Regions from separate parts of the uncultured Devosia sp. genome, predicted to be linked through region 1. Evidence: predicted binding sites of a transcription regulator. Region 1 holds the regulator's gene; the other holds the start of a gene.

Region 1 (7,935 bases):
CGACATGGTCCATCTGGACGGCGACTTTGAGCATTGTTGGGTCCTCAGGAGGCGTCGAACGCGTTCACCACATGACGCGGCCAGCAACGGGGCGCAAGGAAAATCACGTCGAAACGGAAGGGCGTTTCTGCCTGGGTCGGATGCTTGGCAAGCCAATAGTGCGCAGCGCGGGAGATGCGCGCGGTGTTGACGGCTTCGAGTGCCTCCGCTTCCCCGATGACATGGCCGCGAGCCTTGACCTCGACGAAGACGGTGGTGCCGAAACGCTCCGCGATGAGGTCGATCTCGCCGACCGGAGTTTTGTAGCGCGTGGCGATGATGCGGTACAATTGCAGGCGCAGGAACCAGGCCGCGAGAGCTTCGCTGCGATGGCCGCCAAGCTGGGCGGCGATACGCTTGCTACTTTTCGGCTTTGAGGGCGAGGGCGGCATCGTAGACCTGTTTACGCTTGAGGCCGTATAGGGCGGTGATGGCATCGACGGCGACGCGGGTGGGCTGGGTGGCAAGGGTGGCAGCCAGGGCCGCGGTCCAGTCATCCTCGTCCGGCGCGGCGGCTTCGGGGTCACCGGCAACGACTATAACGGCTTCACCCTTGGTTGGCGCATCGGAAAATTCAGCAGCGAGAACGGCCAGCGTGCCGCGATGGACGCGCTCGAAGCGCTTGGTCAGTTCGAGGGCGACTGCGCAGGGTCGCTCGGGGCCGAAGGCCAGGGTCATGGCGGCAAGAGTGTCGTCGAGGCGGCGGGGACTTTCATAGAACACCAGTGTTTCACGTGAATCTGCCAGCGCCTTGAGGGCATTAGCGCGGGCCCCGGCCTTGGCGGGCAAAAAGCCATGAAAGGTGAAAGCGTCGGTGGGCAAGCCGGCAACAACCAGCGCCGACAGCAGCGCGGAAGGGCCGGGAATGGCGAAGACGGGCAGGCCGGCTTCGGCCAGCGCCCGGATCAGGGGAAAGCCCGGATCGGACAGCAAGGGCGTGCCGGCGTCCGAGATCAAGGCGAAGGTCTGGCCAGAAGCGATGCGGGCGACGATGTCATCGGACTTGGCGCGTTCGTTGTGTTCATGCAGCGCGATACGGCGACCCTTGATGCCGTAATGATCGAGCAGGCGGGCCGACAGGCGCGTGTCCTCGCACAGGATCGCGTCGGCGGCAGCAAGGGTTTCAAGCGCTCGGATGGTAATATCGCGCAAATTGCCGATGGGCGTGGCCACGACATAGAGGCCGGGGGCCAGAGGGGGCGCGGGGAAGGGGTGGCCGGCAATGAAGTAGGAGGGGGCGGTGTACATAGGGCAGACCTAGCACGGTCAGGATTTGTCGTCACATTCCGCATCAACCGGCGTGGCTGCAAGCGGACCCGATGCCGTCTCCTGACTTCGGGCCCGGTCAACGCCAAGGTTGAACGCGGCACCATTGAGACATTGCCTGGCATGGGGATCGTTCATCTCGGCGGCGCGCGCATGTAACCACGTTATGGCGAGACGAATTCCGTCGCGCTTGCTACGCTCATATTCATCCATCCTGGTCATGCAAGGTCCCCCACCCGCAAGCTAGGCCGCCAAATCCGCCACCACAGCGTCCAGCACCGGCCAGCCGCGATCGGTCACGCGGATATTGCCGTTGGGCAGGGTTTCAACGAACCCATAGCCCTTGAGATCGTCGATCTGGCGCTGGTTGATCTTGCGACCGCTGAGGGCCGTGAAGCGAGAAGGCGAGATGCCCTCGCGCAGGCGCAGGCCCATGACAAGGAATTCGTCGCCCTGTTCTTCCCAGGTCAGCACGTCGTCGGTAACGAGGCCATGGCCGGTGGAAACGACTTTTTTCTGCCAGTCGAACGGCAGGCGTTCGGTGGCCGTGGCGTGACGCTGATTGTTGATCAGCAGCCGCCCGTGGGCACCGGGGCCGATGCCGGCATATTCGCCATAGCGCCAATACAAAAGGTTATGCTCGCTTTCCTGGCCGGGGCGGGCATGGTTGGAGATTTCGTACGCGGGCATGCCGGCAGCGGCCGTCAGTTCCTGGGTCAGTTCGTAAAAGTCGGCAGCCAGGTCTTCGCCGGGCATGACCAGCTTTCCCGCCTGGTGCAGGTCGAAGTAGCGGGTGCCCTGCTCGATGGTGAGCTGGTAGAGCGAGATATGGCCCTTGGCCAGCCAAAGCGCCTCCTTGAGCTCGTCTTCCCAGTCGTCCAGCGTCTGGTGCGGACGGGCATAGATCAGATCGAAGCTGGAGCGCTCGAACACCGACTGGGCGATGCGCACGGCAGCGACGGCTTCCTCGACACTGTGACGACGGCCCAGATCGGCGAGGGGCTGGGGGCGCAGCGACTGTACGCCCAGCGAGACACGATTGACGCCAGCAGAACGAAAACCCCGGAACCGCTCGACCTCGACGCTGGTGGGATTGGCTTCGAGCGTGATTTCGGCCTTGGGCTCGACGGTCCAGTGCCGGGCGACCGCATCGATGATCTGCTTGACGGCCCAGGGGCTCATCAGCGAGGGCGTGCCGCCGCCAAAGAAGATGGATTGCACGACCCGGCCGGGCGCAAGGCTGGCGGCATGGGCGATTTCGCGTTCATAGGCGGCAACATAGCCCTGTTCGTCGAAGGGGCCACGATGGACGTGCGAATTGAAATCGCAATAGGGGCATTTGCTGGCGCAGAACGGCCAGTGGACATAGACGCCGAAGAGATCATTGGACTTTTCAAGCGCCATGATCGGCTCCGAACGCCGGCGACCACTGTTCGCTACCGCGGACCTGCCGTTCGGGATCAAGTCGGGTCAATGACAGCCTCCACGAACTTGGCGAAGGCCCGAGCGCGATGGGAGAGACCGGTTTGGCCAGGTGTCCAGGAATGCTTGGCTTGCGCGGCCATCTGCCCAAAGGTGACATCGTAGCCCGAGGGCATGAACATGGGATCAAACCCGTGTCCCCGTTCGCCACGCGGCGGCCAGACCAGAACGCCATCAATCCGGCCCTCAAACAGGCAGTCGCGCCCATCTGGGTGGGCAAGGCACAGCGTGGCCATGAAATGAGCCTTGCGCCGGGACGGCGAGGTGGCATTGGCCGCCTGCAAGGCATCCTCGACACGCTTCATGCCATGGGCGAAATCCTTGTCGGGGCCAGCCCAGTTGGCGGTATAGACGCCGGGATCGCCGCCCAAGGCATCGACACAGAGGCCCGAATCATCGCTAAGCGCCATCATGCCGGAGCCTTGGGCCGCGGCATGGGCCTTAATGCGGGCGTTCTGGGCAAAGGTAGTGCCGGTTTCCTCAGGCTCGGGCAGGTCGAGTTCGGCGGCAGACATCAGTTCGAGGCCAAAGGGCTCGAACAGCTCCTGAAATTCCACCAGCTTGCCCTTGTTGTGGGAAGCCAGGACCAGACGATCGCCATCGCGCAGCTTGAGGGCAGTGCTCATTTGGCGTTCTTTGGCTTGGCATCGAGGGCACGGACCACATCGTGCCAGATGGCGCAGGCCTCCGGGGAGGGCACGCGCGGCTCGTTCTGCTGGCGGGTGGCGGGCCGTGCGGCCGGTTTTTTCTTGAACAGCCAGCCCATCATGGCAAAAGCGCCGTCTGTTGCAGCAGGGTCAATTCGCCAATGCCCTGCTCGGCCAAGGTCATGAGGTTGTTGAGTTCGTCGCGGCTGAACGGGACCTGTTCGGCGGTGCCCTGGATTTCGACATACTGACCCGAGCCGGTCAGCACGAAATTGGCGTCGGTGTGCGCCTCGACGTCTTCGAGATAATCGAGATCGAGCACCGGCGTGCCGCGATAGATGCCGCAGGAGACCGCGGCAACCGAATCGCGCAGCGCCTTGCCCTTGGTCAGCTTGCGCTCGTCCATCCAGGCGATGGCATCGGCCAGGGCGATATAGGCGCCGGTGATCGAAGCAGTGCGGGTGCCGCCATCGGCTTCGAGCACGTCGCAATCCACGGTGATCTGGTTTTCGCCCAATGCGGTCATGTCGACCACGGCGCGCAAGGAGCGGCCGATCAGGCGCTGGATTTCCTGAGTGCGGCCGGATTGCTTGCCGGCGGTGGCTTCGCGACGATTGCGCGAGCCGGTGGCGCGGGGCAGCATGCCGTATTCGGCGGTGACCCAGCCCTGGCCCTTACCGCGCAGCCAGCCGGGCAGGCTGGTTTCGACGCTGGCGGTGACCAGAACCTTGGTATTGCCGAATTGCACGAGGCAGGACCCCTCGGCCTTTTGCGAGACGCCGCGCTCGATGGTGACGGCGCGCATCTGGTTGGGCTCACGTCCGGAAGGCCGCATGGGCAAATCAGTCTCTGATGGTTAGTAAAACGTTAACCTGCCTCATACCGCCCCAGCAAGCCGCTCACAAGCGGCTGCGGCTTGGCGGGAGGCTGCAATGCGCTTAAATGATGGGGCAGGGTTAAACGGAAGATTTTACGAAAAACATATGGCCAAGCCCCCCGAAGACTTTCTCGCGGTGCTCAATGCCCGCAGCCAGGACATTTTTCGCAAGATCGTCGAGCGCTATCTGGATACCGGCATGCCGGTGGGCTCACGCGATCTAAGCCGAATGCTGCAGGTGGGATTGTCGCCGGCGTCGGTGCGCAATGTGATGGCGGACCTTGAGGATTTGGGGCTGATCGCGGCGCCGCATACGTCGGCCGGTCGGGCGCCGACGCAGGAAGGCTTGCGGTTTTTCGTCGATGCCATGCTCGAAGTGGGTTCGGTGAACGAAACCGAGCGCAGCCAGATCGCAAAATCCATCGAAGGACAGCATCGCGGCCAGGTGGAGGACGTGCTGACCGAGGCCAGCCAACTCCTGAGCGGGCTCAGCCAAGGAGCTGGCGTGGTCATCGCCGCCAAGTCCGACATGGTGCTGCGGCATATCGAATTCGTGCGGCTCGATGCCAGCCGCGCCATGGCCATCATGGTCGGGCAGGACGGGCAGGTGGAAAACCGCATCATGGAAACCCCGCCGGGGTTGACGGCGAGCGCCCTGACGCAGGCAGGCAACTACCTGGCCCATCACGTGGTGGGCCGCACCATTGCCGAAGCCCGCAAGGTTTTGGCCGAGCAGCGGGCGGAGCAGCGGGCCGAGCTTGATGAGTTGACGCAAAAGCTGGTGGATGCCGGGATTGCCACGCTGAGCCAGGCGTCGGCCACCAGCCAGCCTACGGTGATCGTGCGTGGCCGGGCCAATCTGATCAATGACGCGATGGCGAGCGATGAATTGCTGCGCATGCGGCAATTGTTCGACGAACTGGAAAGCAAGGATGGCTTGCTGGACTTGCTGGGTGACGCCGAAAAGGCCCAAGGTGTGCGGATTTTCATCGGCTCAGAAAACAAGCTGTTTTCGCTTTCGGGCTCGTCGGTGATCCTGAGCCCCTATAAGGACGCCAATGACAAGGTGGTGGGGGTGCTGGGGGTGATCGGGCCGACACGATTGAACTATGCGCGCATCGTGCCCGTTGTGGATTACACCGCGCATGTGATCAGCGCGATGATAGCGCGCAAGCGGTAAGGCCGCGGCCGTCTAGATTGCGGGACGGCTTGAAAAAACCGGCGCTTTGGCCGATATGCGGGTCAAATCCAGTTAAGATGTGGAACGCTAGAATGATGAGCGACGAAAACGCCTCGCAGGACGATGCGCCCGAGATCGAAATTTTGGCCGGCGAGCCGGAAGTCGATCCGTCGGAGGCCCTGCGGGCCGAGAATGCCGAGCTCAAGGACCGGGTGCTGCGCACCATTGCCGAGATGGAAAATCTGCGCAAGCGGACGGAACGCGAGGTCGCGGATACGCGCTCCTACGCCATCGCCGGGTTTGCGCGCGACATGCTGAGCGCCACCGACGCCTTGAGCCGGGCGCTGCTGGTGTTGCCGGCAGAGGCGCGCTTGTCGGGCGATGCAACGACCAAGTCCCTGATCGATGGCATTGAAATGACCGAGCGCGAAATGCAGCGGCTGCTGGCCAAGCATGGCGTCAAGCAGATCGAGGCGGAAGGGCAGAAGTTCGACCCGCACAAGCATCAGGCAATGTTCGAAGTGCCCGATCCGAGCCGTCCCGAGGGCACGGTGGTGCAGGTGGTGCAGGCCGGATTTGCCATCGGCGAGCGGGTGTTGCGGCCGGCAATGGTCGGTGTCGCCAAGGGCGGACCGAGCCATGCTCCGGCCGAAGAGGCGATCGACAAGAGCGTTTAAGGCCTACGCCGCTAAAATATCGTTTGATTGCAGCCGGTTAATACCGGCTGTCGTCATATTTGCCCAGGCGCGATGCATCGAGCCGTTGGTGTCAATGCCGCGGGTGGCATCTTCGATGACGGCGGTTTGCAGGCCGGCGGATTGGGCGTCGAGGGCGGTCCAGCCGACGCAGAAATCGGTGGCGACGCCGGTCACGAAGACCCGGTCGATGGCGCGTTCCTTGAGATAGCCGGCAAGGCCGGTATGGGTCTTGCGGTCGGCCTCCTGGAAGCCGGAATAGCTGTCGACGTCGCGATTGTAGCCCTTGCGGATAATGAGCTGGGCGTGGGGAATGACGATTTCCGCAGAAATTTCAGCGCCATGGGTGCCCCAAAGGCAGTGATCGGGCCACAAGACCTGGGGGCCGTAGGAGAGCTCGATCGTCTCGAACGGCTGCCTGCCGGGGTGGCTAGAAGCCAGCGAGACATGGCCGGGCGGGTGCCAGTCCTGGGTGAGGACGACGTTGGCGAAGCGCGTGGCCAGGGCGTTGATCAGCGGGATGATGTGGTCGGCACCGGGTGCGCCGAGCGGGCCGCCAGGCAGGAAATCATATTGCATGTCGACCACGATCAGGACGTCGTTGGCACCGATATCGATGGTCATGTTGTTGAAATCCTTGGAAATTATATTTGCTCCACGGGGCAGGCAGACGGCCGCGCGCGGGAAGACGGCCCGTGGGTCGCACGCGCGCCGTTACGCTGATCATTTGGCGGCTTTGGTTAACATAGCGTTACCGTTGAGTGTAGCAAATGACGGTGAAAACAACATGTCGCGGACGCCAAACGGCATGGCAAAGAATACCCTTTTGAGCAGGGTGCCCTGGTATTGGTGGGCGGAGATGACGCCGCCTATGCCGAGGTAGGCATGGCCGGCTTTGAGCGCGCGCCAGTGGCCGGCAACAGCCGTCCTTGCGGTGGGCCCCAAGCCGCCCTACGATCGGCCGCCGGCTTGGCGAATCGCGGCATGGCCGGGCGCTGGCGGGTCGCGGTCATGTTGCAGGGCAAAGCCGCTTTAAGGCCGTTTGCGCGCTTGAAGCCAAAGGGCGACCCCCCTATATAGCCTGCAAGCCCAGCGATGGGCACATTTTTGTTGCAAAGGAACCCGGCCCAACGGCCACGAAGCTGCTTCGGAAGAAGGGTTTCACCACGGGTTTGCTGAGAGAGAGGCAGAGTTATGGCTAAAGTTATCGGTATCGACCTCGGGACCACCAATAGCTGCGTTGCGGTGATGGACGGGTCGAACCCCAAAGTGATCGAGAACGCCGAAGGCGCGCGCACCACGCCCTCGATGGTGGCCTTTTCCAAGGATGGCGAACGCCTTGTGGGCCAGCCGGCCAAGCGGCAGGCGGTGACCAATCCCGAAGGCACGCTGTTTGCGGTCAAGCGCCTGATCGGGCGCCGCTACGACGACAAGGTGGTGGGCAAGGACAAGAACCTGGTCCCGTTCAAAATCGTCGCCGCCGACAATGGCGATGCGTGGGTGGAAGCCTCGGGCGACAAGTATTCGCCCTCGCAGGTTTCGGCCATGATCCTGCAAAAGATGAAGGAAACCGCCGAATCCTATCTCGGAGAGACCGTGACGCAAGCCGTTATCACCGTGCCGGCCTATTTCAACGATTCGCAGCGCCAGGCGACCAAGGATGCCGGCAAGATCGCGGGCCTTGAGGTGCTTCGCATCATCAACGAGCCGACCGCGGCCGCCCTGGCCTATGGGCTGGACAAGAAAAAC
Region 2 (7,935 bases), on a different contig from region 1:
GGCGCGCTCGTTGGCAATGCGCACACCGGCCTGGGGCACGCCGCGCCCCCAGGGGCTCAAATCACCCGGCTCATTATCCTTGCTCATGGCGGCAGACTTAAGCGACACACCGCCGCCGGATCAAGACACCCACTTTGTGCTTTTGATTTAAGCGGTAAAGCGGAACGAAATATTTACCCTGTTCGCCAACAATCGGGGCCAACGCCGCCTGCGGTCGCGCCAGCCGAAAGGCCTGGCACGATGAGCAAAAAAGGCGCGGACAAGCAACGAGGATCGGCTGCGATGCACACTGGACGGGGCAAGGCCAATGGACGCCTGCTGCTGATCGAGCGGGATGCGGACAGCGCAAGCCGGGTCGCCGAGGACTTGAGCGCCGTGCTGCCGGGCACGTCCGAAATCGTCGTGGCGCCCGCCGGACGGCAGGCCGTGGATGCCTTGCGGCAGGCACAGTTCGATATCGTGCTGATGGACTTATCCAGCCTGGGCGATCTGAGCGAGCGCAGCGACGATGCCGTGACGCGGCTGGTGAAGCTGGCGGATGGTGCGCTGGCAATCGCCATTTCGGATGGCAGCTCGGTTTCGGCGGCGGTGGCGGCCATGCGCGCGGGTGCCCATGACTATATGGTCAAGCCGATCGACGGGCCAGGTATTGCCGCGCGTATTGATGAACTGGCGCAGCGCCATGGCAAGGCGCGAACACTGGGTCTTGCCGCCGGATCGAGCGAGGTCGTTGCGGATTTTTGCGGCTTCATCGGCACGTCCAGCGCCATGCGGTTCGTTTACGAGCAGATTACGCGTATCGCGCCATCGGCGGCGCCGGTGTTCATCACCGGGGAAAGCGGCACCGGCAAAGATATGTGCGCCGAGGCCCTGCACGCCAAGGGCCCACGCCGGGACAAGCCGCTGGTGGCGCTCAATTGCGCGGCGATCCCGCGCAACCTGATGGAAAGCGAATTGTTCGGGGTGGTGCGCGGGGCCTTTACCGGGGCACATGACGACCGCAAGGGCGCGGCGGAACTGGCCGATGGCGGCACGCTGTTTCTCGATGAAATCGGGGACATGGATTTGTCGCTGCAATCCAAGCTCCTGCGGTTCCTGCAGACGGGAACGCTAAGCCGGATGGGGGAAGCGGGACTGCGCAAGGTCGACGTTCGGGTCATCTGTGCCACCAGCCGCAACCCGATGACGCTGATCGGGGAAAAGAAGTTCCACGAGGACCTGTTCTATCGCCTGCATGTGCTGCCCATCCACCTGCCGCCACTGCGGCAGCGCCCGAGCGACATCATGGTGCTGGCCCGCCATTTCCTGGCCCGCTATGCCAGCCAGGAGCACAAGCGGTTCACCGGGTTTTCGGCCGACTGCATGCAGGCGCTATTGACCGGGGAATGGCCGGGCAATGTGCGCCAGTTGCAGACCCTGATGCGGCGGTCGGCGATCATGTTCGATGGCGGCGAGATGAGCGGGGCAAGGATCGGGGCGGCCGATATCGAAGCACGCGAAAGCGCCGAGATTGCCTCGATCGCGGCGCCGCGCGGACGCCGGCAAGCGGTATTGCCAATGTGGCAGCAGGAGCAGCGCATCATCGAGGAAGCGATCGCCAGCTTTGGCGGCAATGTCTCGCTGGCTGCAGCGGCGCTGGAAATCAGCCCTTCTACGATCTATCGCAAGCGGCAAAGCTGGGCGGACGGGATTGCGGGAGCCGCCTAGCGTCTCGACACGGCTTATGGCGTGCTGGCCTCGCGCGATTTGATGCGGTCTAGGCCGAGGCGGTGCTCGCGCAGGATGACGACGATGCCCGAGGCAATGACGATTGCAGCGCCGACGAGCATAGGCAGGGTGGGGATTTCACCGAAGGCGAAGTAACCCACCAAGAGGCCCAGCAGGAGCGACGTGTATTCGAACGGCGCGATGACCGACATGTCGGCATGACGGTAGCTGGCCGTCATCATGATTTGCGCGATGCCGCCGGCAAAGCCGGCCAGGATCAAGAACATGGCCTGTTGCGGGCTGGGCCAGACCCAGCCAAAGGGAACGGTCGTCAGCGAAATGATGCTGGCGCTGATGAAGAAATACAGCACGATGGTTTCGGTGCGCTCGGTTTGCACCAGGCGGCGCACCTGCATCATGGCGAAGGCGGCGCAAACGGCGCCGCCAAGCGCGGCGATGGCGCCCATTGTTTCATCCCAACCCAGGACGCTCTGGCCCGAAAAGAGGGTCAGGCGCGGCCACAGCATGATGGCGACGCCCACCAGCCCGACCAGCACGGCCGACCAGCGGATCAGGTGCACCTGCTCCTTGAGCATGATGGCGCTGAATAGGACAATCAGCAGCGGCGAGGCATAGCCGATGGCAATGGCCTCGGGCAGCGGCAGCTTGGTCAGGGCGTAGAAACTGAGGCCCATGGAAATGACGCCGGTCAGGCCGCGCAGGACATGGCCCAAGGGATTGGCAGTGCGGAAGCCGGCGGCAAGCTGGCGGCGCCAGAGCAGATAGGCGATGACCGGCACGATGGCGAAAAAGCAGCGGTAGAACACCAATTGGCCGGCGGGGACGGTGCCGGTCGCCTTGAGCAGGGCCGACATGACCACAAAAATGCACACCGAGCCGACCTTGAGCAGGATGCCGCGCATGGGTCCGTCCGTCAGGCCCATTGGCGACGCTGAGACGGTTGAAACGGGTGGGACGGTCACGGAGCAGCTCAAAAGTTAGCGCGTTTAGAAGTCTGGGGAGGCGGGCCCTTACCCGTCTCGGCGTCTAGCCCGGTTTGGCTTCGGCCTTGACCAGTTTGGCCTTGGCCTGGGTGGCGGTGGAAAAGGCCTTGTGTTCGGGGCCGCTGATGGTGCCGGACTTGACCACGCTGCCCTGGGCATCGACGAGTTCCCAGAGCCAATTGGAGTTGGGGCCGCTGCCGCCCTTGAGGCGAAGACGGATCGTCAGCGTTTCGGATTGTCGGGTCATGGTCCCTTATGCATCGGGGCGCCGTGGGGGGAAAGGGAAAATGTCCGAAAGGGGATTCAGGACGCTGTCGACGCTGGGCAATCAGACGCGGCGTTCACGGCAGCAACCCGTCACCCCTCGCCCAAGAGGGGCGAGGGGTGACCAGTGAGATCCTAGCGCTGTCCCCTTCGCCCCTTGTGGGAGAAGGTGCCCCAAGAGCGGATGCGGAGTGAGGCGCCAGGCAAAGCCCATAATAGACCGCCGCCTAGACCTGGCTGCTGCGGTATTGGATCTTGTCGCCCCAAAAGGCGAGATGATCGCGAATCGGCTCGACCAATGGGCAGGGGTCGGGATAGTACCAGACGCCGTCCTGGCCGGTCGCGGTCAGAGTCTTGATGGTGTAGTAGGACGCATCGCCCTTATAGGGGCAATGGGTGTGGGTATCGGAGGCCTCCAGGATGTCGGGGCGGACGTCCTCGCGCGGAATATAGATGCGCAGAGGCGCGCCGGGCTCGTCGAGTTCGAGCGCGTTGAGTGAAGAGGCGATTTCGGCGTCATCGAAGATCACGTGGACACGGCCGGCGGCCTTGCTGATCTTGATATCCTTGTCCAGACATTGTCCCGTCATGATTGCCTGCCATTGCTTGATTGTTGTCATGACGATAACGCATGAGCATCGAAGTGGGTTCAAGCCTGCTTGACTCGATGGTTCCCTCCTCCTATATCCCCGGCAGCTTGTTAGCACTCTATGATTATGAGTGCCAATTGGCGCACAAATTGCATCTCAGTTCGTTGCTATAGGAGCAAACATGAGCTTCCGTCCCCTGCACGACCGCGTGGTCGTCCGCCGTCTCGATAGCGAAGAAAAGACCAAGGGTGGGATCATCATCCCCGATACCGCCAAGGAAAAGCCCTCCGAGGGCGTCGTCGTGGCCGTTGGCCCCGGCGCTCGTGACGAAGGCGGCGCGCGCGTCGTTCCAGACGTCAAGGACGGCGACCGCATCCTGTTCGGCAAGTGGAGCGGTACCGAGGTCAAGGTCGACGGCGAAGACCTGCTGATCATGAAAGAATCCGACATCATGGGCATCATCGAAGGCTAAGGTTCAGGCCCCTGCCCTTTTCGATCTGTCCTTTCCGCTACATAAGGAGCGCCTCACATGGCCGCTAAAGACGTAAAATTCTCCACCGAAGCCCGCGACAAGATGCTGCGCGGCGTCAACATCCTGGCCAATGCCGTCAAGGTAACGCTGGGTCCCAAGGGCCGCAACGTCGTCATCGAAAAGTCGTTCGGCGCACCGCGCATTACCAAGGACGGCGTCACAGTCGCCAAGGAAATCGAGCTTGAAGACAAGTTCGAAAACATGGGCGCCCAGATGGTGCGTGCCGTTGCGTCCAAGACCAACGACATTGCCGGCGACGGCACCACCACCGCGACCGTGCTGGCACAGGCCATCGTCAACGAAGGCGTCAAGGCCGTTGCTGCAGGCATGAACCCCATGGACCTGAAGCGCGGCATCGACCTGGCCGTCATCGAAGTGGTCGAAAACCTCAAGTCGCGTGCCACCAAGATCACCTCGACCGCCGAAGTGGCGCAGGTCGGCACGATCTCGGCGAACGGGGAATCGTTCATCGGCGAAGAAATCGCCAAGGCGATGGAAAAGGTCGGCAATTCGGGCGTGATCACGGTCGAGGAGTCCAAGACTGCCGAGACCACCGTCGATATCGTGGAAGGCATGCAGTTCGACCGTGGCTACCTGTCGCCATATTTCGTGACCAACGCCGAGAAGATGACCGCCGTGCTCGAGGATCCCGTGATCCTGCTGCATGAAAAGAAGCTCAGCAACCTGCAGGCCATCCTGCCGATCCTGGAAGCCGTGGTCCAGTCGCAGCGTCCGCTGCTGATCATCGCCGAAGACATCGAAGGGGAAGCTCTTGCGACCCTGGTCGTCAACCGCCTGCGTGGCGGGCTCAAGGTTGCTGCCGTCAAGGCGCCCGGCTTCGGCGATCGCCGCAAGGCCATGCTGGAAGACATCGCTATCCTGACCGGTGGCCAGGTGATCTCCGAAGACCTCGGCATCAAGCTGGAAAACGTCACTCTGGACATGCTGGGCACCGCCAAGCGCGTCGAGATCACCAAGGAAAACACCACCATCGTCGATGGTGCAGGCTCCAAAGACGACATCGAAGGCCGTGTCGGCCAGATCAAGTCGCAGATCGAAGAGACCACGTCGGACTACGACAAGGAAAAGCTGCAGGAACGCCTGGCCAAGCTGGCCGGCGGCGTTGCGGTGATCAAGGTCGGCGGTTCGACCGAAATCGAAGTCAAGGAACGCAAGGACCGCGTCGATGACGCGCTCAATGCGACCCGCGCTGCCGTCGAAGAAGGCATCGTCCCCGGCGGCGGGACGGCGCTGCTGCGCGCTTCGTCCGACCTGCAGGCCAAGGGCGCCAATTCCGACCAGCAGGCGGGCATCAATATTGTGCGCCGCGCGCTGCAGGAACCGGTGCGCCAGATCGCCAACAATGCGGGTGACGAAGGCTCGGTCGTGGTTGGCAAGATCCTGGAAAGCGCCTCGATCACGTTCGGCTACAACGCCGCGACGGGCGAATATGGCGACATGATCCAGATGGGTATCGTGGATCCGGTGAAGGTGGTTCGCACCGCCCTGCAGGACGCTGCCTCGGTTGCGTCATTGCTGATCACCACCGAGGCCATGATCGCCGATCTGCCCAAGGACGCGGCGCCGGCGATGCCGGGCGGCGGCGGCGGCATGGGCGGCATGGGCGGGATGGACTTCTAGTCCAGCCTCCACACAGCTTCGAGGTTCGTTTCTTCCCAGTCACGAACTTCGCAGAAAGGCGCGGTGGCAACATCGCGCCTTTTTTTGTTGCTTGCGAAAGCGTGGTCCTGAGACCAGACTTGGTCGGCCTTTATCGCCTCGGCAGCGGCGTGAGCTGATCGATTAATTATCAAGGTTGGACGATGAAACACCCTACCCGTCGCACCGGCAGCGCCTTGGATCAAGCCGAGGCCGCGTTCAGGGCGGCGACCAGCGCACCGGAGCCGAAGGTGGTTCAAACGGCAACGCCGCCAAGGGGCAAGGAGATGGTGTCCTTGCGGCTGGACCGGGAGGTGCTGGAGCATTTCCAGGACGAGGGTCCGGGCTGGCAGGAGCGTATCAACGCGGCATTGCGCGCAGCGGCAGGGCTGGACTGATGCCGGTCAGGGAAAGAACAGGAGCTTCAGCGCCAGCGTGATCGAGACTACCACGACCAGGGGGCGAATCAGCCGGGCGCCATAGCGGATGCCGGTCCGGGCACCGATATAGCCGCCAACGATCTGACCGACGGCCATGGCGAGGGCCGCGGGCCAGAGGACGTCGCCGGACGGGATGAAGACTAGCAAGGCCGCCAGGTTCGAAGTCAGGTTCAACAGCTTGGTATGGCCGGTGGCGCGGATGAGGCCGAGGCCGAACAGGGTGACGAAACCGATGGTCATGAACGAGCCGGTGCCCGGGCCGAAAAGGCCATCGTAAAACCCCAGGCCAAAGCCCATCAGCGGCACGAAGCGCGCAAACGGCAGGCGCGCATGCCGGTCGGTATCGGCCAGATTGGGGGCGAACAGGAAATAGAGCGCAATGGCGATCAGCGCGATCGGGACCAGCGCGGTGAGCACCGAAATATCGAGGCGCTTGACGATCAAGGCGCCGATGACGCTGCCGCACAACGTGAGCAACACCGCCAGCGTCAGCGCGCGGACATCGATGAAGCCGCGGCGCCAATAGGTGACGACGGCCATGGCGGTGCCGCAGGAGCCCTGCACCTTATGGGTGGCGAGGGCTGCAACCGGTGGCAAGCCGACGAACAGCAACGCCGGAATGCCGATCAGGCCGCCGCCGCCCGCTACCGCATCGACAAAACCGGCGAGCAGGCCGACGCCGGCCAAGGCGAGCAAAATCAACGGATCGAGCATAAATCAGGGGGTTCCCGGACCGCCCAGGCGGCCTTCGGACAAAGGAATGTTGATCATGGAGGACATGAAGCCGCTCATCATCAATTGCAAGCCGCAAACGAGGGCAGTGAGCGCCACGATGGCGGCGCGCAGGGTGGTGCGCGGATCGAGATCGCCGAAACCGCGCTCGGCCCACTGCCCCAGGCCCCAGAACAGCGCGACGATACCGGCCAGCATCAGGACGGCGGCCAGCAAAAGGATGCGTTCGAGGGTCAGTGCCTCCAGGATGCGGCCATAGGTGCCCGAGGGCGGGATAAAGCCGTAGCGGGAGGCAAAGCGGCGGCCGATAATGGCAAAGGAAATCGATTGCAGGCCGACAATGATGCACAAGGCGGCCACGAGGAAGGTGTGGATGCCCAGGACGACGGAGCCGACGGCGACGGGTCCGTTGAGCAGAATAGCGCCGACGACGAGGCCCACCAGCATCAGGGCAATGCCCGGATAAAGAAACAACCAGCGCGGCGAAAACAGCAGCAGGAAGCGCAAATGGCGCCAGCCATCGCGAAAGGAGCGCAGATGGGGCGCGCGCGAGCGGCCGTCCTTGCCCAGGACGACGGGAACTTCACGCATATCGAGATTGGCCAAAGTGGCCTTGACCACCATTTCGGAGGCGAATTCCATGCCGCTGGTGCGCAGGTTGAGCGCCAGAATGGCGGCCCGGGAAAAGCCGCGCAGGCCGCAATGGAAGTCATTGACCGGGGTGCGGAAAAACAGCCGGCCGACAAAGGACAAAGCCGGATTGCCGATCAAGCGGTGATGCCAGGGCATGGCGCCGGGGGCGATGCCGCCAGCGAAGCGATTGCCCATGACCAGATCGGCGCCGTCGCGCAAAGCGAGCATGAACGCATCCAGATTGGCAAAGTCATAGCTGTCATCGGCATCGGCCATGATGATGAAACGGCCTCGCGCCGCGGCGATGCCACCTGCAAGAGCCGAGCCGTAGCCGATCTGGGCGACGGGGACGACACGGGCACCGCCATTGGTGG

What was found. The regulator HrcA, encoded in region 1, represses chaperone genes, less so after heat shock. The targets are predictions, from matches to a motif close to GTTAGCACTCNCNNNNNGNGAGTGCTAAC.
Positions count from the first base shown of each region.
Region 2: a site for HrcA is predicted at 3,675-3,703, ahead of ACFE8X_RS02325 (co-chaperone GroES). Genes of this name have one in related genera too.

Region 1 is NZ_CAXTKA010000006.1:67,976-75,910, reverse strand. It holds gene gshB (glutathione synthase) at 1-34, opposite strand, end outside; gene ACFE8X_RS09100 (YraN family protein) at 45-431, opposite strand; gene rsmI (16S rRNA (cytidine(1402)-2'-O)-methyltransferase) at 400-1,287, opposite strand; gene ACFE8X_RS09090 (hypothetical protein) at 1,306-1,527, opposite strand; gene hemW (radical SAM family heme chaperone HemW) at 1,549-2,709, opposite strand; gene ACFE8X_RS09080 (non-canonical purine NTP pyrophosphatase) at 2,766-3,413, opposite strand; gene ACFE8X_RS09075 (hypothetical protein) at 3,410-3,556, opposite strand; gene rph (ribonuclease PH) at 3,553-4,269, opposite strand; gene hrcA (heat-inducible transcriptional repressor HrcA) at 4,418-5,491, shown strand; gene grpE (nucleotide exchange factor GrpE) at 5,587-6,168, shown strand; gene ACFE8X_RS09055 (nicotinamidase) at 6,172-6,810, opposite strand; gene dnaK (molecular chaperone DnaK) at 7,381-7,935, shown strand, end outside.
Region 2 is NZ_CAXTKA010000001.1:481,284-489,218, forward strand. It holds gene ACFE8X_RS02300 (ROK family transcriptional regulator) at 1-87, opposite strand, end outside; gene ACFE8X_RS02305 (sigma 54-interacting transcriptional regulator) at 283-1,707, shown strand; gene ACFE8X_RS02310 (DMT family transporter) at 1,722-2,630, opposite strand; gene ACFE8X_RS02315 (hypothetical protein) at 2,755-2,958, opposite strand; gene ACFE8X_RS02320 (DUF427 domain-containing protein) at 3,203-3,595, opposite strand; gene ACFE8X_RS02325 (co-chaperone GroES) at 3,747-4,037, shown strand; gene groL (chaperonin GroEL) at 4,095-5,738, shown strand; gene ACFE8X_RS02335 (BrnA antitoxin family protein) at 5,921-6,154, shown strand; gene ACFE8X_RS02340 (TSUP family transporter) at 6,161-6,910, opposite strand; gene ACFE8X_RS02345 (glycosyltransferase family 2 protein) at 6,914-7,935, opposite strand, start outside.